DNA from 2 places in the Caballeronia sp. NCF2 genome. Region 2 is predicted to be linked to the other one. Evidence: riboswitches for the same ligand, from Rfam matches in the RefSeq annotation. Region 2 holds a riboswitch; the other holds the start of a gene.

Region 1 (10,318 bases), on a different contig from region 2:
TCGGCGGCGCGCTGAACGTGAGCGGCTTCGGCGCGAGCGCGCCGGATTCCGCGAGCGCGCTCACGAGCACGCGCTTTGACATCATCCATACGAGCGGCGGTATCGCAGGCGATTTCGCGAGCGTCGGGTTCGGCGGCACGGCGAGTCCCGTCGATTATCTGACGCTCGCCGGCGCGAAGACCAACAACGGGCTCGACTACGAAGTCGGCTTCGGCCTGCGCTGGCTCGCAGGCGCGGCACAGGGCGACGGCGCGTTCACGCTCGCAGGCGCGGCGGATACCTTCAATGCCGATGTCGCGCTCAACGACCAGACTGGCCGGTTCGCGAGCGGCTGGGACGGCCGGACGTTGACGAAGAAGGGCGCGGGCACGTTGATCCTGTCGGCGGCGAACGGCTATACCGGCGCGACGCTGATCGATGCCGGCACGCTCGCCGCGGGCGCGCGCGACGTGATCGCGGGAAGTTCGCAGCTCGCGGTGGCGGCGGGCGCGACCTTCGATCTGCGCGGCTTCGATCAGCACGTCAGCGATCTCGCCGGCGCGGGCAATGTGACGCTCGCCGGCGGTGCGCTGAGCGTGAACAGCGCGGCCGATTCGACGTTCAGCGGCACGATCGGCGGCGCAGGCAGTTTGACGAAGAGCGGCGCGGCCACGCTGACGCTGAGCGGCGACAACACGTTCACCGGCACGACGACGATTGCTTCGGGCGCGCTGCGGCTCGGCGCGGGCGGGACGACGGGCAGCGTCGCCGGGAACGTCGTCGATGACGGCGCGCTCGTCTTCGACCGCGCCGACAACGTGATCTTCCGCAACACGATCAGCGGCACGGGCGATGTCGTTCAGCAAGGCAGCGGCGTCGTCACGTTGACCAACGCGCAAACCTACAGCGGCGCCACGCGCGTCGATGCCGGCGCGCTGGTGTTGACCGACGGCGCGCGGCTCGCGAATACGTCTCAGGTAAGCGTGGCTCCGAGCGCGACCTTCGGCGGCTATGGCTCGGTGGGCGGCGCGGTGCTCAACAACGGCGTGCTGGCCATAGCCGATGCCGCGCCGGGTTTCGCGGGCGGTCCGGCGGGACAATTCCTCATCGGCGGCGCGCTCACGAACAACGGCGAGATTCGCATGGCGAGCGCCGCGCCCGCGAGCACGCTGACCGTCGCGGGCGATTACACCGGCAACAACGGCCGGATGGCGCTCTCCACGGTGCTCGCGGGCGACGGATCGGCGACCGACAGACTTGTCGTACACGGCGGCACGGCGGGGCAGACGCGGGTCGCAATCGCAAATGCGGGCGGCGCGGGCGCGCAAACGGCGAACGGCATCGAGATCGTCCAGGTGGACGGGCAATCGAACGGCGTGTTCACGCTTGACGGCCGCGTGGTCGCGGGTCAGTACGAATACAGTCTGCGGCAAGGCGGCCTGGCGACGCCGGGCGATGGCGACTGGTATCTGCGTTCGGCGCCGACGCCGCGCCCGGAGCCGGGCGCTTACCTCGGCAATCAGCGCTCGGCCGAAACGATGTTCACGATGACACTGCACGATCGCGCAGGCTTCGCCGATTCCTACGCCGCGCTACCGCCGGACGCCGATAACGCGACGGCCTGGGCGCGCACGAGAGGCGCGCATACCGACAGCGACGCGGCCAGCGGGTGTATCGGCGAATCGACGGACACCGCGCTCGTGCAGGCGGGCATCGACCTGCTGCATCGGGTGTCGGACGGGCATCGCTGGCAGGCGGGCGTGATGGCGGGCTACGGCTCGTCCACCACCGATGCGACCGCGCAGAACAGTTCCGCGACCGCGCGCGGCAACGTCAACGGGGCGAGCGCGGGCGTCTACGCGACGTGGCGCGGCAATGCCTGGTCAGCCGATGGCCCGTACGTCGACACCTGGCTGCAGTACGCCCATTTCGACAACACCGTGAAGGGCGCGGATCTGCCGGGCGAGAATTATTCGAGCAGCGTGTGGGCGGGATCGCTCGAAGGCGGCTGGGCCTTCGCGCTCGGGCAGACATCGACGGGACCGGTGCTCGTCGAGCCGCAGCTTCAGTTGATCTACACGAACTATCACGCCGGCGATCACGTCGAGAACAACGGAACGGTGATTCACAGCGACGATGGCGGCGGATTCACGACGCGCGTCGGTGTGCGGATCTTTCACGCGCCAGGCTCGGCGGCGTCGCCCGGATGGCTGCCGTTCGCGGAAATCAACTGGTGGCACGACACGCAGCTTTCCTCGGTTTCGTTCAACGACGTGCGCGTGTCGCAGGACGGCCCGAGAAATCGCATGGAGTTCAAGCTCGGCGCGCAAGGCCAGATCGCGAAACAGTGGCGCGTGTGGGGCAATCTCGGCTATCAGCAAGGCGACGGCGGTTATCGGAGCTACGAAGGGCTGCTCGGCGCGCGCTACATCTGGTGACGCGCGCGCCGGTTGCGCGTCAACCCGTCACCGCGCCCTTGTTCGCCGGCCCCGCGAGCGCCGCGAATTTCGCCAGCACGCCGCGCGTGTACTTCGGCGCGGGCTGCTTCCACGCGGCGCGGCGGCGCGCGAGTTCGGCGTCATCCACGTTCAGTTGCAGAAGCAGCTTGTGCGCGTCGATGGTGATCGAATCGCCTTCCTGCACGAGCGCGATGGTGCCGCCCGCGAACGCTTCCGGCGCGACGTGGCCGACCACCATGCCCCAGGTGCCGCCCGAGAAACGCCCGTCGGTGATGAAGCCGACGGATTCGCCCAGCCCCTTGCCGATGATCGCCGATGTCGGCGCGAGCATCTCCGGCATGCCCGGACCGCCGACCGGCCCCAGATAGCGCAGCACGAGAATGTCGCCAGCTTTGATCTTGTCGCTGAGAATGGCGTCCATCGCGCTTTGCTCGTCGTCGAACACGCGCGCAGGACCCGTGATGACCGGATTCTTCAGGCCCGTGATCTTCGCGACCGCGCCGTCTTCCGCGAGATTCCCGCGCAGGATCGCGAGATGCCCTTCCTTGTAAAGCGCCTGCTCGATCGGGAAGATGACCTTTTGATCCGCGCGCGGCTTGCTCGGCACGTCCTTCAGTTCTTCGGCCATCGTGCGGCCGGTGATCGTGATGCAGTCGCCGTGCAAGAGACCCGCGTCGAGCAGGATCTTCAGCACTTGCGGAATGCCGCCGGCTTTGTGCAAGTCTGTCGCGACATATTGACCGGAAGGCTTCAGATCGCAGATGACCGGCACTTTCTTGCGCATGCGCTCGAAGTCGTCGATGCTCCATTCCACGTCCGCCGCGTGCGCGATGGCGAGATAGTGCAGCACGGCGTTCGTCGAGCCGCCCGTCGCCATGATGAGCGCCACCGCGTTCTCGATCGACTTCTTCGTGATGATGTCGCGCGGCTTCAGATCCCTCTTCACCGCTTCGACGAGTACGCGCGCCGATTCGGCCGCGGAATCGACCTTTTCCTGATCCGGATTCGCCATCGTCGACGAATACATCAGCGACATGCCGAGCGCCTCGAACGACGAGCTCATCGTGTTCGCCGTGTACATGCCGCCGCACGAGCCGGTCGACGGGCACGCGTTCTTCTCGACGCCCTTGAAATCCTCCTCCGACATGCGCCCCGCGGTGAACTCGCCGACCGCCTCGAAAGACGACACGATCGTCAGATCCTTGCCCTTCCAGTTGCCGGGGCGAATCGTGCCGCCATACACATAGATCGACGGCACGTTCATGCGCGCCATGCCGATCATGCCGCCCGGCATGTTCTTGTCGCAGCCGCCGATCACGACGACGCCGTCCATCCACTGGCCTTGCACGGCGGTCTCGACGCAGTCCGCGATTACCTCGCGCGACACGAGCGAGTACTTCATGCCTTCGGTGCCCATCGACATGCCGTCGGAGATCGTCGGCGTGCCGAAAATCTGCGGATTCGCATCGGATTTCCTGATCGATTCGACGGCGGCGTCCGCGAGGCGCTGCAAGCCCGCGTTGCACGGCGTGATCGTCGAGTGGCCATTGGCGACGCCGATCATCGGCTTGTCGAAGTCCTCCTCCTTGTAGCCGAGGGCGTAATACATCGAGCGATTGGGCGAGCGCGCGACGCCCTGAGTAATGTGCTTCGAGCGGCGATTGAAGGCCATGGTGTGCTCCTGAGGGGATGTTCTTGATTTGATGCAGCAAGAATGCAACCGCGCTATGTGTCTGTCCAATATATTATTCAGGGCTTACTAGGTCGCAAAACATATCAATGGAACTACGGCTCCTGCGTTATTTCGTGACGGTCGCCGAAGAGATGCACTTCGGCCGTGCCGCCGCGCGCCTCGCGATGACGCAGCCGCCGCTCTCGCAGGCGATCCGCGCGCTGGAAGAATCGCTCGGCGTCGCGCTTTTCGTGCGCACGAAACGGACCGTGGAGCTGACGCCCGTCGGCAAGGATCTGTTGCCGGAAGTGCGCCGCCTGCTCGCATCCGCCGATGCGCTGCGTCCGCTCGCGCAATCGCTCGCGCGCGGCGAGGCGGGCGTGCTGTCGCTCGCGTTCGTCTCCACCGCCGATTACGGGCTTCTGCCGGCGCTGCTGCGCGATTTCGGTGCGCGTCATCCCGGCGTGCGTCTGCAACTGACCGAAGCGACGAGCGACGTGCAGATCGACGAACTCGTCGCCGGGCGCGTCGATGCGGGCCTCGTCATTCCGCCGCTGCCGCCGCGTTACGCGTCGTCGCTCGAGTATGTGCCGATCGCGCGCGAGCCGCTGATGATCGCGATGTCCGAGAAGCAGGCGCAAGAGCTGAATTCGAGCGAAGACGAACCCGTCGACCTGCACGATCTCGCCGCCGCGCCGCTCGTCGTCTTTCCGAGGCGTCTCGCGCCCGGCTTGCACGACATCATCATGGGCTGCTATGGCGCGGCCGGGCTCACGCCGCGTATCGGCCAGGAGGCGATCCAGATGCAGACCATCGTGAGCCTCGTGTCCGCCGGCATGGGCGTCGCGCTCGTGCCGCAATCGCTGCGTCATCTAAGGCGCACGGGCGTCGTGTATCGTCCGCTTCTCGATCCCGGTCCTTTCGTGGAAACGGGGCTGGTATGGCGGATCGCGGAAGTGAGTCCGGTGCTCGCCGGGTTCATCGAAATCGTCCGTTCGAGGGCCGAAAGCGCCGGTTCTGTATGATTCGCCCCTGTAGCCCGCTTAAAGATTCCCACATCAGAATGCTCATACATCCCAATTTCGATCCCATCGCGATTCATCTCGGACCGCTCGCCGTGCGCTGGTACGGCCTCATGTACCTGGTGGCGTTCGTGTCGGCCATCGTCATCGGCCGGTTGCGGCTGCGGCTGCCTTATGTCGCCGCGCAAGGCTGGACCGTGAAGGACATCGACGACATGCTGTTCTACGGCGTGCTCGGCACGATTCTGGGCGGGCGCATTGGCTACGTGCTGTTTTACAAGGCCAGTTATTACGCCGCGCATCCGCTCGATATCTTCAAGGTATGGGAAGGCGGGATGTCGTTTCACGGCGGCTTTCTCGGCGTGACGCTCGCGATGGTGCTGTTCGCGTATCACCGCAAGCGCACGTGGCTGCAGGTGACGGATTTCGTCGCGCCGATGGTGCCGCTCGGTCTCGCGGCGGGGCGACTCGGCAATTTCATCAACGGCGAGCTGTGGGGCCGCGTGACGGACCCGAACGCGCCGTGGGCGATGCTCTTCCAGAACTCGACGAACGACGACGCCGTGTGGCTCTCGAAGAATCCGCAGCTCGACGCGCAGTATCACCTCACGGAAATTTTTCAGCGTTACCACATGCTGCCGCGTCATCCGTCGCAGTTGTACGAAATCGCGCTGGAAGGGCTCGTGCTGTTCATCGTGATCTGGACGTTCTCGCGCAAGCAGCGTCCGGTCGGCGCGATTTCGGCGCTGTTCCTGATCGGTTATGGACTCGCGCGCTTCACCGTGGAATTCGCGCGTGAGCCGGACGATTATCTCGGCTTGCTCGCGCTCAATCTCTCGATGGGCCAATGGCTTTCGCTGCCGATGATCGTCGCCGGCGTGGTAATGATGGTGTGGGCCTACAAGCGCAATCTGCGCCTGCCGCCCGAATCCGCAAAGGCTTGAGGAAAGAGCGGGGCGGTCGAACGCCGCCCCGCGTGAACAGCGTGAGCGACGTTTAGCGTCCCATTTGTACGGAGCCGGAAACGTCGACTGTCACCGTGGTCGTGCCGGCTTCCATCGCGATCGGGGCCATCTTCGCATCGGCGCTCATCGCGCGCGATTGCATCATCATGACGGGACGCGGCTGCGCGCCGCTCCGTCCGACATTCACTTCCCGAATCGTGAAATTGCTGTAGCCGAAGCCTTGCGCGGCGCTTTGCGCCTGCTTGCGGAACGAATCGATGGCTTGCGAGACGAGCTTTTGCTCGGCCGCGCGCTGCGCTTCGGGCGACAGCGAGAACGCGACGCTACCCACTTGCATCGACGAACTCATCTTGCCCGCGAGCTTCGATGCCGCCGCGAAGTCATGCGATTCGAGCACGACTTCCGTGCGCCCGCGCCACGCGGAAATCTTGCCGTCGCGATCCGTCGACGGATAGACGGTGAACGAGCCGCTCTTCGCGGTCACGCCGTCGACACCTTTGGCTTCGCGTAACGCGGCCTCGGCGCGCTGATTGAGCGTGCTGGTGAGCGACGACGGATCGGCCGCTTCCTGTTCGTAGAAGAGCGTGATGTTGACGACATCCTGCGGCACTTGCGCGCTCGCTTGTGCGGAGAGCGAGAGCACGCCCGAGGGCTGTGGCTGCGTTATCACCGTCTGCGCAGCGGCGGTTTGAGACAACGTAAGCGCGGCACCGGACATCGCGAGCAGGGCGAAGGCGGCGGCGGTTTTCTTATTGAGCATCGAAGGACTCCGTGACATCGCGTACGTGCGACGGGATTTAGTCGCATTCGTGAAGTCGTAAGTTCCTTGTTAGACGAGGTGCTCGGTAATAAATCGCCATTGCGCTTCGGTCACGGGCGTGATCGAGAGCCGGTTGCCGCGCGCGAGCACTTGCATGTCGGCAAGCTCTGGATGTTCGCGCAACGCGGCGAGCGATATGAGCGGCGTCTTCTTCACGAACTTCACGTCGACGAGCATCCAGCGCGGCGTTTCCTGCGTCGATTTCGGATCGTAGTAATCGCTCTTCGGATCGAATTGCGTGGGATCCGGATACGCCGTCGAGCACACTTTCGCGATGCCCGCGATGCCCGGCTCCGGGCAGCTCGAATGATAGAAGAGCACGCCGTCGCCGATCTGCATCTGATCGCGCATGAAGTTGCGCGCCTGATAGTTGCGTACGCCCGTCCACGGCAAGGTTTTTTTCGGCGCGTGCGCGAGATGATCGATGCTCGCTTCGTCCGGTTCGGACTTCATCAGCCAGTAGCGCATGGTCGTGTGCATGAATCGAAGAGCGAACGGCAGGGACAAACGAAAACGGCATCGGAAAAACCGATGCCGTTTCTTGAATGAGGTCCCCGCCACAGCCGCTAGGCCGGCATCCTGAACCTGGGTTCAAGATTGGTCGCGGTAAGCAACACTTCGGGTACATCGGACTAGCGACGCGCGCGCCCGTGCTGCAAGGTTCCGCAACCGTGCCAATGTAGCATTGGTTCAAGGAATATATGACCTTGGCGTACCAGGCAGGGAAACGTCACTCTACACCAATCGTTTGCCTTCTGCAGCCTCTTCACGCTACTTCGGCAGTTTCTTTTTTCGATTGACATTGCGCGCTGATTGACTCGACGCGCATCTGCCTTATTGCGCTTCGTGTTGCGCAATGACCGCGCCCAATTGCTCGTTCATCGAGTGCATCGTGCGGCGGATTTCTTCGGCGGGGAAGGCCTCGCCGTGACGCACGCTGTCCTGCAGCTTAAGCAATTCCGACGCCAGCGAAAGCGCCGCCATCACCGCGATGCGATCCGTGCCGCGCACGCTGCTTGCATTGCGCACTTTGTTCATTTCGGCGTCGACGCGCGCGACGGCTTCACGCAATGCGCCTTCGGTTTCCGGCGAGCACGCGAGACGATACGGCTGCCCGAGAATGGATACTTCGATCTGCGTGGTCGTCATGCCTTCTCTCCCTGATGATGCTCGCCGTGCAATTCCGTTTCATGTGCTTCCTGGGAATCGGCTTCGAGGAGATCGAGTTGATTGTCGGACTCGGCATGTTGCGCGGACTTGCCGCGCGGCAGCTTTTCGAGAATCGCGTTCAGGCGGATTTGCGCGTCGTCGATTTTCGCGGACAGCGAATCGCGTTCGGACTGCAGCGTATCGCGCTCTTCGCGCACTTGCGCGAGCTCGGCCTGCACGTTCGCATAGTCGGCGCGCAGCTGTTCGAGTTGTTCCTGCAGCGCTTGATGCGCCTGCTTGTGGCGCTCGCTGATCTGGATCAGCCGGCCGATGTTTCCTGACAGTGATTCGAGTTCGTTGAGCATGTGCTGCGTCCTCTAAAGACCTCGCATTTTAGCGCGGTTCAACGGAGCTTCCGATAAATGTCTCGTTTCGAGACGTAACAACACGCGATCTAGCGCTTAATCCTTCGAATCAAGCGCATGTCGCGATGCATTCGTGTGCAGAAAACGCGAGCGCCCCGCAACGCTCGTGATGACAGGCCGGCCGCTTCTCTTTCGCTTCTCGTTCGATTCGTCATGCGCCGCGCCAGTCTGCCCGCGCGGTTTTCTTGACGGCCCCGAACCGCGCTCCTACACTTGCCGCACTTTTGGTGCTCGCATCCGCGGATCTCGTGGATGCAGTCAAACGGGAAACAGGGAGCGAAGTCGCCGCAATCGACGACGAGCCAACCTGTGCTGCCCCCGCAACGGTAAGCGACCGCAACGCAAGTTGCAAGTCGTCTCATGCGCGTTTTTGCCGCGCGAGCGTGTCGAAATTCGTCGCACGCGCGCGACTGCAAGAAACGTGTCGATGCCACTGCGCGCCATGCGCGGGAAGGCGAGACGATTGATCGCCAGCCCGGATACCGGCCGGAGTCCGACGCATCGGCGCGCATGGCGCGGTGCGTTCGTCGCGCATCGTCCTCGCGGGGAGCGGGGTCGCGCTCACGCGAAACGGAACACTTCACACATGGTATTGCCACTGGCCGCGCTCAGAAGCGGTCTCTCCCGTCATGGCGCGCTCGTTGCGGCCATCGGCGCCTTGCCGTTCGCCGGCGCTGCACAGGCGGCCCAGACGGAAGACAGCACGCAAACGCTTGCGCCCGTCGTCGTCACATCGACGCGCGCGCCGCAGCCGCTTGCCGAATCGATTCCGCAGACATCGCTTTTTGACGAGCAGGACATCGCCGATGCAAACACAAGCGACGCGCTCGGACTCGTCGCGCTCGCGCCCGGCGTGCAGATCACGCGCAACGGCGGACCGGGCTCGAACTCGGGGCTTTTCATACGCGGTGCGGCGTCGTCGCAATCGCTCGTGCTGATCGACGGCGTGCGCGTCGAATCGGCGTCGCTCGGCGCGGCACAGCTATCGCAATTGATGCTCGACCAGATCGGGCGCGTCGAGGTCGTGAACGGCAACGTGTCGGCGCTCTATGGATCGAATGCGATTGGCGGCGTCGTGCAGATCTTCACGAAGGAAGGCGAGGCGCATCCGCCGCGCTTCAACTTCGAGGCGGAGTACGGCAGCTATCACACGCAGCGGCAATCGGCGGGCGTGAGCGGCGCGCTCGACAAGGACGGCCGCACGACCTTCAGCGTGAACGTCTCGCGCGAGAAAACCGACGGCTTCTCGTCGATCGATCCGGGAATCGCGCCCGGCGCCAATCCGAACGCGAACGGCTATCTGAACGAGAGCGTCGCGGCGACGCTGCGTCACGAGTTCAGCGACAAGTGGGACGCGGGCGTGCGCTTCCTGCAATCGAACGGCATCAACAGTTTCGACGATGCCTATGGCCAGCCGACCGATATCAACGAAACGCACGATCGCGTGCGCTCGGCGTCGGTGTTCGCGAACGGCCGCGTCACGGATAACTGGACGACGCACTTCACGATCGCGCAGGGACAGGACCGCGCGAACATCGAGCAGAACGGCGTCTATACGAGCCGTTTCGATTCGGAGAACCGGCAATATACGTGGCAGAACGACGTGCGGATCAGCGACGCGCACAAGCTGCTCTTCGGCTACGAGCATCTCGATCAGACGCTCGATTCCGATCAGTTCAGCGCGCCCGACCGTCATGTGAATTCGATGTTCGCGGGTTACGTGGGGCACATCGGCGCGAACGAGTTGCAGGCGAATCTGCGCCGCGATCAGTATTCCGATTTCGGCGGCGCGAACAGCTACTATCTGGGCTACGCGTATAACTTCGA
Region 2 (9,556 bases):
AGTGATTCGCCGCGAAAGAGCGCAGCGGCCGCGGCCGGATTCGACGGCCAGTAAGCGTGCATGTAAGTGGCCGACACCGAACCATGCCGATAGAGCGCTTCGCCTTCGCTGCCGGTCGTGGCATGAGCGGCCTTGAGCGCCGGCTGCATCGGCGTGTCGAGCGTCGAGTAGTGGAATGTGTGACCGGTCATCGCGCCATGCGTCGTGTCGATGCGCTGCATCGCGAGGCGCGACAGCTTGCGTTGCATCGCCGCGTCGCCGGGAAGGATGCCGAGCATCCCATGCCGCGTGCCTTCGATGTCGGTCAGCGTGTCGAGCAGATACAGCATGCCGCCGCATTCCGCGACCACGGGCTTCGCTCGCTCGACGTGCGCAACGATCGATGCACGCGCGCGTTCGTTCGAAGCGAGCGCCGCGGCATGCAGCTCGGGATAGCCGCCGGGAAGATAGAGCGCGTCGGCATCGTGCGGCGCGGGTTCGTCGGCGAGCGGAGAAAACGTGCTGATGCGCGCGCCCATGGCGATGAGCACATCGACATTCGCCGGATACACGAACGAGAACGCCGCATCGCGAGCGATGGCGATATGCGCACCGTCGAGCAGACGCGGCGGCGCGGGCAGCGTCGCATCGTCGAAATGAACGGGCGGCGGAAGATCGGCGAGCGTCGTTTGCGCGATTGCATCGGCGGCGCGGTCGAGCCGTGCGTCGAGGCCCGCGATTTCATCGGGCTGCGTGAGACCGAGATGACGCTCGGGCAAGGCGATATCGTCCGCATTCGACAGATGGCCGCAATAACGCAAGTCGACGGGGATAGTCTCCGACAACATCTGCGCATGGCGCGCCGATGCAACGCGATTCGCGAGCACGCCATGAAAGGGCACATCTTCGCGATAACGCGCGAGCCCGAACGCAATGGCGCCGAACGTCTGCGCCATGCCGTGCGCGCCGATCACCGCGAGCACCGGTACGTTGAACGTGGCGGCCAGATCGGCGCTGCTCGGCGTGCCGTCGAAGAGACCCATCACGCCTTCGATGAGAATGAGATCGGCCTCGCGCGCGGCCTTGGCGAGCAACGCGCGGCACGCATCGAGCCCGACCATCGACAGATGCAGCGAATAAACGGGCGCGCCGCATGCGTGTTCGAGAATCATCGGATCGAGAAAATCCGGGCCGGTCTTGAACACGCGTACCTTCAGTCCTCGGCGCGTGTGATGACGCGCAAGCGCCGCCGTCACCGTGGTCTTGCCTTGATGCGACGCACTCGCGCCGATGAAGAGAGCGGGGCAGTCGGGCATCGCTCAGAACTCGACGCCGCGTTGCGCTTTCACGCCTTGCTCGCGATACGGATGCTTCACGAGCCGCATTTCCGTGACGAGATCGGCAAGTTCGATCAACGCATCGGGCGCGTGGCGACCGGTCACGACGACATGCAGCATCGCGGGCCGCGCCTTCAGCACGTCGAGCACTTCATCGAGCGGCAGATACTCGTACTTGAGCACGGTGTTGAGTTCGTCGAGCACGACCATCTGATATTCGCCGCTCTCGATCATGCGGCGCGCTTCGTTCCAGCCCTTGCGCGCGGTGGCCATGTCGGCTTCGCGATTCTGCGTGTTCCAGGTGTAGCCATCTCCCATGGTGACGAAATCGCAATGCGCGATTGCGCCGAGGAAATCGCGCTCCGATGTATGCAGCGCGCCCTTGATGAACTGCACGACGCCGAGCTTCATGCCGTGTCCGAGCACGCGCACCGCCATGCCGAACGCGGCCGTTGTCTTGCCCTTGCCGTTGCCGGTATTCACGATCAAAAGGCCTTTCTCGTGATCGGCGGCGGCCTGCTTTTTCTCGTGGCCTTCCTTGCGGCGCTGGGTCATGCGCAGATGCGATTCGGTATCGGTTTTCACGGGAGCTCCAGAGAAAGACGGCCGTATCGTACAACAGGCGGCGGCTTAATTCTGCGCTAACAGACGGCAGGCATCATGCAATCAACGTAATCACCGACTCGAGGAGCAAGCAAATGGACGCGCTCTATCTCTATCTGGAACTCGTCGCGCTTGGCGTTCTCGTCTGGCTTTGCCGCGACAAGTTCAAACCGGTCGTGGCGAAGCCGCTCGCCGAAACGCCGCGTCCGCGCACGACCGCAAGACCGGTATTCATGTTCCGTTCGCGCGGGGCGCATGCATCGCTGCGATCGCGACGGTTACGCCACAATCGATCGTCTTTGGCACGATGAGCGTTCGCGCGTTGCCCGCGAGCAGCGCGCAAGGCTCGCATACGCCATCGACGTTCATATGCGCCATTGCATGATGCGATATCGCCGTGCGCGGCGCTTGCGCGATTTCATCGGCGCCGTAGAAGCGCAATGTCAGACGATGACGCTCGCAGAACGCGAGCAGTCCCGCCTCGTGCCGTTTCGCGTCGATGCTCGCGATGATGGCGATGTCGCCGAACGCAAGCGTGCCCAAAGCGCCGCGCACGGCGTGCTCGATTGCGTCGGCGCTCGCGCCCCGCCTGCAGCCGATCCCCACGGAAAGACGCGTGACAGCGGGCTGATTCATGTGAGCGATGACGGATTCCATGTGCGCCGACCTTACCACCTTTCTTGACGCTCGCGCCCGCCGGGCCTAGACTTTCACGCAGTTTTGGTGCTCGCGCGCGGATTCTCTCGTGCGCAGTTAAACGGGAAGCAGGGCGCGTTCCTTTCGATTCGTCGAACGCACGTCAACCTGCGCTGCCCCCGCAACGGTAAGCGATTCACCGCGCACGGCATTTTCATCGCGTGTACGGGAAGCCGGCTTCGAAGCCACTGCGCGTGAGAAACGCGCGGGAAGGCGAAGCGGCGTCGTCGTCAGCCCGGATACCGGCCAGACTTTGAGCGGGGCTTGCTGTCGCGGGGATGCGGCGCGGCCCATAATCCATAAAAGCGTGCGTTTCCCTTTCATCCAGCCGCGTTGCCAGGCATCGCGCGACATGAAGCGCATGCAACCGAAGCCACGGAGCGACGATGCAAACCCGCAAGATTCCCGTCACGGTCGTGACCGGCTTTCTCGGCAGCGGCAAGACCACACTGATGCGGCATATCCTCTCCAATGCGCAAGGCAAGCGCATCGCGGTGATCGTCAACGAGTTCGGCGAGCTCGGCATCGACGGGGAGATCTTGAAAGGTTGCGGCATCGGTTGCGACGATGAAGCCGGCTCCAAAGACCGCAATCTGTACGAGCTCGCGAACGGTTGTCTCTGCTGCACCGTGCAGGAAGAGTTCTATCCGGTCATGGAACAACTCGTCGAGCGGCGCGAGAGCATCGATCACGTGCTGATCGAAACGTCCGGTCTCGCTTTGCCGAAGCCGCTCGTGCAGGCGTTCAACTGGCCGTCGATCAAGAACGCATTCACCGTCGATGCCGTCGTGACCGTGGTCGATGGACCCGCTGCCGCGAGCGGTCAGTTCGCGGCGAATCCCGTCGCCGTCGATGCGCAACGCAAGGCCGATCCCAATCTCGATCACGAATCGCCGCTGCATGAACTGTTCGAGGACCAGCTTTCGTCTGCCGATCTCGTCATCGTCAACAAGACCGATCTCATGGATGATGAAGCGCTGCGAAAGGTCGAAGCGCTCGTGCGGCCCGAGATTCCGCCCGAAGTGAAGATCGTGCCCGCGCAGATGGGCAGGCTCGATGTGCATACATTGCTCGGTCTCGAATCGGCATCGGAAGAGACGATTCATTTGCGGCACGATCATCACGGTTCGCCCGATGAAGCAGGCCACGCCGATCATCATCATGACGAGTTCGATTCGGTCGTCGTGCATGGCAACGTCGAATCGCGCGAGCAGGCGCTGGCCGCGCTGCATGCGCTCGTCGAGCAGCACACGATCTATCGCGTGAAGGGTTTCGCTGCGTTGCCGGGCGCGGCGATGCGGCTCGTCGTGCAAGGCGTCGGACGACGCTTCGACAGTTACTTCGACCGCCGCTGGGAAGCGGGCGAAGCGAAGACCCAAAGCCGCTTCGTGCTGATCGGCGAAGACCTCGAACGCGCGACGCTGCAACGCGCGTTCGACGCCGCGCTCGCGAGCGCGCCCGTGCAGGCGTAACCGCGATGCATCTGCTCCGCACGACGCCGGGAGGCTTCGTCGACGACGCGCAGGGCGTCATGCGTATCGATCAGACGAGCGCGCCGATCGTCGTGCTCAGCTCCGCCGATACGACGCTCGCGTTGCTCGCGAGCGCGTTTCCGCGTCTCGAGCCGGGCTTTCCCGACGTGCGGCTCGCGAATCAATCGTTTCTGCGTCAGCCCGCATCGGTCGATTTCTATGTCGACGATGTATTGCGTCACGCGAAGGTCGTGATCGTCGATCATCTCGGCGGCGAATCGTACTGGCCGTACGGCATCGAGCGGCTCGTCGCGCTCGCGAAAGAGCGCAAGCAGATGCTCGCGATGTTTTCGGGCGATCTCACCGAGGACCCGAATCTTATCGGCAAGAGCACGGCCGATGCAGCGTTTTGCCGCGAGCTGTCGCGCTATCTGCGCGAAGGCGGCGCGCGCAATGCCGAGGAGTTTCTACGCGCGATCGCGCATCGCGCGTTCGGCTTCGGGCGCGAGCCGCAGCCGCCGAGTCCGCTGCCCGCCGTCGCGATCTATCATCCCGAGCGCGATATCGCGGTCATCGACGACTGGCAGGCGCGCTGGACCGAAGGCGCGGGCGTCGCCGCGATCCTGTTTTACCGCGCGCATTTGCAATCGGGCAATACGGCCGTGTTCGATGCGCTCATCGAAGCGCTCGAAAAGGAAGGCATGAATCCGTTGCCGATCGCGATTTCGTCGCTCAAGGAAAGCGTGAACCGCGAAGTGGTCGAGCGTTTGTGCGCGCAGCATCGCGCATCGCTCGTATTGAACACGACGGCTTTTGCGGCGAGCGTGATCGGCGAGGACGAAGCATTCGAAGTCGCGGGCGATGCGCCCGTGCTGCAAGTCATCCTGAGCGGCGGCAATCGCGATGACTGGCAGAAGGACAATCACGGCCTGAATTCGCGCGACGTCGCCATGCATGTCGCGCTTCCCGAAGTCGATGGCCGCATCATCACGCGCGCCGTGAGTTTCAAGGGGCTCGCATATCACTGCAAGCATACGCAGGTGGATGTCGTGCGCTATCAGGCCGACGCGGAGCGCGTGCGCTTCGTCGCCGAACTGAGCCGGCGGTGGTCCAAGCTGCGTCATACGCGGAACGCGCAGAAGCGCATCGCGCTCGTGCTGGCGAACTACCCGGCGAGCGAAGGGCGCATCGGCAATGGCGTGGGACTCGATACGCCCGCATCCGCGATCAACATTCTGTCGATGCTCGCGCGAGAAGGCTATCGCGTCGGCACCATGCCGGCGAACGGCGATGCGCTCATCGCCGCGTTGACGGAAGGCGTGACCAACGATCCCGTCGTCCGCGATATGCGCCCTGCGTTGCAGAGTCTTTCGCTCGATGACTATCTCGACGCGTATCGCACACTGCCCGCCGATGCGCGCGCCGCGCTCGAAAAAACCTGGGGCGCACCCGAAGACGACCCGACGATCAGACGCGGCCGTTTCATGATCGCGGGCTATCGCTGCGGGGAAGTGTTCATCGGCATTCAGCCTTCGCGTTCGCGGCAGCGCAACGATTACGCGAGCTATCACGATGCCGAACTCGTGCCGCCGCATTCCTATCTCGCGTTCTATTTCTGGCTGCGTCTGCGCTTTCAGGCGGATGCGCTCGTGCATGTCGGCAAGCACGGCAATCTCGAATGGCTGCCGGGAAAGAGCGTCGCGTTGTCGTCATCGTGCTGGCCGGATGCGATTCTCGGACCGATGCCGCATCTCTATCCGTTCATCGTCAACGATCCGGGCGAAGGCAGTCAGGCGAAGCGCCGCGCGCAGGCCGTGATCATCGATCATCTGATGCCGCCGCTCACGCGCGCCGAGAACTATGGGCCATTGCAGGATCTCGAGCGTCAGGTCGACGAATACTACGAAGCGTTGATGGTCGATGTGCGCCGCGCGAAGCTGCTGCGCAAGACGATTCTCGCGAACATCGTCGAGAACCGGCTGCACGAGGAACTCGGGCTGGATGCGCCACGCGATACCGTGGGTGAAGACGCGTTGCTCACGCGCGCCGATGCCTATCTCTGCGAACTGAAGGAAGCGCAGATTCGCGACGGCCTGCATGTATTCGGTGTCTCGCCGCAAGGCGTGCAACGACGCGACACGCTGCTCGCGCTCGGCCGCTTTCCGATCGGCGACGGCCAGGGCGCGAACGCGAGCCTGATCGTCGCGATCGCACGGGATCTGCAATTGCCCGATATCTTCGATCCGCTCGATGCGGATTGGGCCGCGCCGTGGACCGGCCCGCGTCCGCAAGCACTTGCCGATGTGAGTGAAGCGCCGTGGCGTCATCAAGGCGATACGCGCGAGCGCCTCGAATCGTTAGCGATGCAACTATTGTCCGATGCTGACGCAGCCGCGCCCGGACCGCGTGCATCGCTCGTGCTCGAACGTCTGCGTGGCGATGTGCTCGCGCGGCTCGATGCGTGCGGCCCGCAAGAGCTGACGCAACTGAAGCGAGGTCTCGAAGGCCGTTTCGTGCCGCCGGGTCCGAGCGGCTCGCCTTCGCGCGGCAGACCGGACGTGCTGCCCACCGGCCGCAACTTCTATTCCGTCGATACGCGCGCATTGCCGACGCAAGCCGCATGGTCGCTCGGCGTAAAGTCGGCGAACGCATTGGTCGAACGCCATGTGCAGGATCACGGCGATTTTCCGCGGGCAATCGGCTTGTCGGTGTGGGGCACGGCGACGATGCGGACCGGCGGCGACGATATCGCGCAGGCGTTCGCGTTGATCGGCGTGCGGCCCAAGTGGGCGGCGGGCAGTCATCGCGTGACCGACTTCGAGATTCTGCCGATCTCGATCTTCAACCGGCCGCGCATCGACGTGACATTGCGCGTATCGGGCTTCTTCCGCGATGCGTTCGCGAATCTCATTCATCTCTTCGATGCGGCGGTGCAGGCCGTCGCCGAATTGGACGACGAGCCCGCCGATGTCAACCCGATCCGCGCGCGCATCCTTCGTGAGCGCGACGAGCTGATCGCGCGCGGCATCGAGACGAAGGACGCGCGGCGTCGAGCGGGCTGGCGCGTGTTCAGCACGAAGCCGGGCGCATACGGCGCGGGTCTGCAGGAACTGATCGACGCAAAGCAATGGCAGACCGATGCGGATCTTTCCGCCGCGTATCAAAGCGCGGGCGGCTACGCGTATTCGCAATCGGGCGATGGCGTCGAAGCACGCGCGAGCTTCGGCGCGCGGCTATCGACGCTCGATGTCGTCGTGCAGAACCAGGACAATCGCGAACACGATCTGCTCGATTCGAACGACTATCACCAGTTCCAGGGCGGCATGGTCGCGGCCGTGCGCTATCTGTCGGGCGTGCAGCCGCAGACGTATAACGCCGATCACAGCAATCCCGCTGCGCCGCGCGTTCGCACGCTGAACGAAGAGATTGCGCGCGTGGTGCGTTCACGCGTGGTCAATCCGAAGTGGATCGATGGCGTGAAGCGGCACGGTTACAAGGGCGCGTCCGAACTCGCGGCGACCGTCGATTACCTGTTCGGCTACGACGCCACCGCGCGCGTCGTGTCGGATCATCAGTACGCGCTGGTCACCGATGCCTATGTGAACGATGCCGACACGCGCGAGTTCATTGCGCAGCACAATCCGCACGCGTTGCAATCGATCTGCGAGCGTCTGCTCGAAGCGATGCAACGCGGTCTGTGGCAGCAACCCGCTGGCTATCGCGAGCAGGTCGAACGGCATCTGCTCGATGTCGAACAGCACATCGAAGGCCGACATTCTTGAACGAATCCATCACATCTGCCGTGTTTCCTTTTTCGGCGCTCGTCGCACAGGCGCCCTTGCAGCAGGCGCTTTTGCTCGCGGCCGTCGATCCTTCGATCGGCGGCGTGCTCGTGAGCGGGCCGCGCGGCACCGCGAAATCCACCGCGACGCGCGCACTCGCGGAGTTGCTGCCCGAAGGGAAGCTCGTGACCTTGCCGCTCGGCGCGAGCGAGGAACAGTTGATCGGCACGCTCGACATCCAAAGCGCATTGCGCGACGGCGGTGTGAAGTTTTCTCCGGGCCTGCTTGCGAAGGCGCATCGGGGCGTGCTGTATGTCGATGAAGTGAATCTCCTGCCGAATCCGCTCGTCGATCAGTTGCTCGATGTTGCGGCGAGCGGCGTGAACATCGTCGAGCGCGATGGCATTTCGCATCGGCACGACGCGCGCTTCGTGCTGATCGGCACGATGAATCCGGAAGAGGGCGAGTTGCGGCCGCAATTGCTCGATCGTTTCGGTCTTGCCGTGGAGATGAACAATTGCTTCGATGCGCTCGTGCGGCAACGTATCGTCAAGGCGCGTCTTGCATTCGATGCCGATCCTGATGCGTTTCGCGCGCGGCATCGCGACGAGCAGGCTTCGCTGGAATCGCGCATTCACGCGGCGCGCGCGGCATTGTCGTCATTCGATTTCGATGATCCGGTTCATGCGCGCGTGAGCGAGCTTTGCATCGAGGCGCATGTCGACGGCTTGCGTGCGGACATCGTCATGCTGCGCGCGGCGCGTGCGCTGGCTGCGTTGGAGGAAGCAGCGGGCGTGAACGTCACGCACGTCGAACGCGTCGCCGATGCGGTGCTCAAGCATCGGCGAAGAGAAGGGGAAGCGCCTTCACGCGAACCGGCAGGCCGCGAGTCGACGTCGCCCGATGCAGGCTCGAACCAAGCGGATTGGGGCTACATGCCGCCGGAGCCGACGGGAACCGCGAAGGTCAAGCAAGTGAGGCCGCTCGCCGCAAAAAAAGCCTGAACCATCGAAGGCGCGACGCGAATGCCTTCGACACAAGGCATCGTCTTCGATGGAACGAAGCGTTCGCGAAAGGCCGCAGCGCGACGCGCGAGGGCGAAGTCAGCGCGTCGATCGACTGGATGGCGACATTGCGCGCAAAGCGTTCCGCGCGCTTTGCTACGGAGCATTTGCGATACCGGCGCACGCAGGGCGACGGTGCGGTGCTGCATTGTTTTCTGCTCGATTGCTCCGGCTCGATGCTCGCCGGCGAGCGCCTTGCGCGCGCGAAGGGCATGCTCGTCGCGCTGTTCGATCGCGCTTATCGTGAGCGGGCGGAGATTGCGCTGATATGTTTCGGCGGTGCACGCGCGGAAGTGCGTCGTCAGCCGGGCGCGGCGCATTGGTTCAATGAGCGGTGGGTCGCGCCGATCGGCGGCGGTGGCGGCACGCCCCTCGCGCTTGGGCTGGCGAGCGCGGGAACGGTGCTCGAAAGAGCGGCTCGGCGCAGACCAGTGCAACGGCGCTGCTTGTGGGTGCTCACCGACGGGCGAACGAACGAGCAACCGCAAGCACCTCACGCAGCGGATGAGATCGTCGTCGTCGATTTCGAGGAAGGTGCGATTCGGGTCGGGCGCGGCGAGGCGCTCGCGCGCGAGTGGAGCGCGAGATATGTGCTTGCGGATGCGCTGATAAGAATCTCGGAT

What was found. Region 2 has a riboswitch for cobalamin ahead of cobW (cobalamin biosynthesis protein CobW). Riboswitches for the same ligand answer to the same signal wherever they lie in the genome.
Region 1: another riboswitch for cobalamin. It lies ahead of NCS02_RS03610 (TonB-dependent receptor domain-containing protein); the one in region 2 lies ahead of cobW (cobalamin biosynthesis protein CobW).

Annotation. Positions count from the first base shown of each region.
Region 1 covers NZ_JALQDN010000006.1:27,095-37,412, forward strand. The annotation lists gene NCS02_RS03565 (autotransporter outer membrane beta-barrel domain-containing protein) at 1-2,417, shown strand, start outside; gene ilvD (dihydroxy-acid dehydratase) at 2,437-4,110, opposite strand; gene NCS02_RS03575 (LysR family transcriptional regulator) at 4,218-5,135, shown strand; gene lgt (prolipoprotein diacylglyceryl transferase) at 5,174-6,076, shown strand; gene NCS02_RS03585 (SIMPL domain-containing protein) at 6,129-6,857, opposite strand; gene NCS02_RS03590 (EVE domain-containing protein) at 6,927-7,385, opposite strand; RNA gene ssrS (6S RNA) at 7,465-7,646, opposite strand; gene NCS02_RS03600 (cell division protein ZapA) at 7,752-8,066, opposite strand; gene NCS02_RS03605 (ATPase) at 8,063-8,431, opposite strand; cobalamin riboswitch at 8,699-8,996, shown strand; gene NCS02_RS03610 (TonB-dependent receptor domain-containing protein) at 9,078-10,318, shown strand, end outside.
Region 2 covers NZ_JALQDN010000054.1:130,759-140,314, reverse strand. The annotation lists gene NCS02_RS18275 (cobyrinic acid a,c-diamide synthase CobB) at 1-1,295, opposite strand, end outside; gene cobO (cob(I)yrinic acid a,c-diamide adenosyltransferase) at 1,299-1,901, opposite strand; gene NCS02_RS18265 (cobalamin biosynthesis protein) at 2,151-2,555, opposite strand; cobalamin riboswitch at 2,623-2,880, shown strand; gene cobW (cobalamin biosynthesis protein CobW) at 3,002-4,087, shown strand; gene cobN (cobaltochelatase subunit CobN) at 4,093-7,869, shown strand; gene NCS02_RS18250 (magnesium chelatase ATPase subunit I) at 7,866-8,873, shown strand; gene NCS02_RS18245 (vWA domain-containing protein) at 8,993-9,556, shown strand, end outside.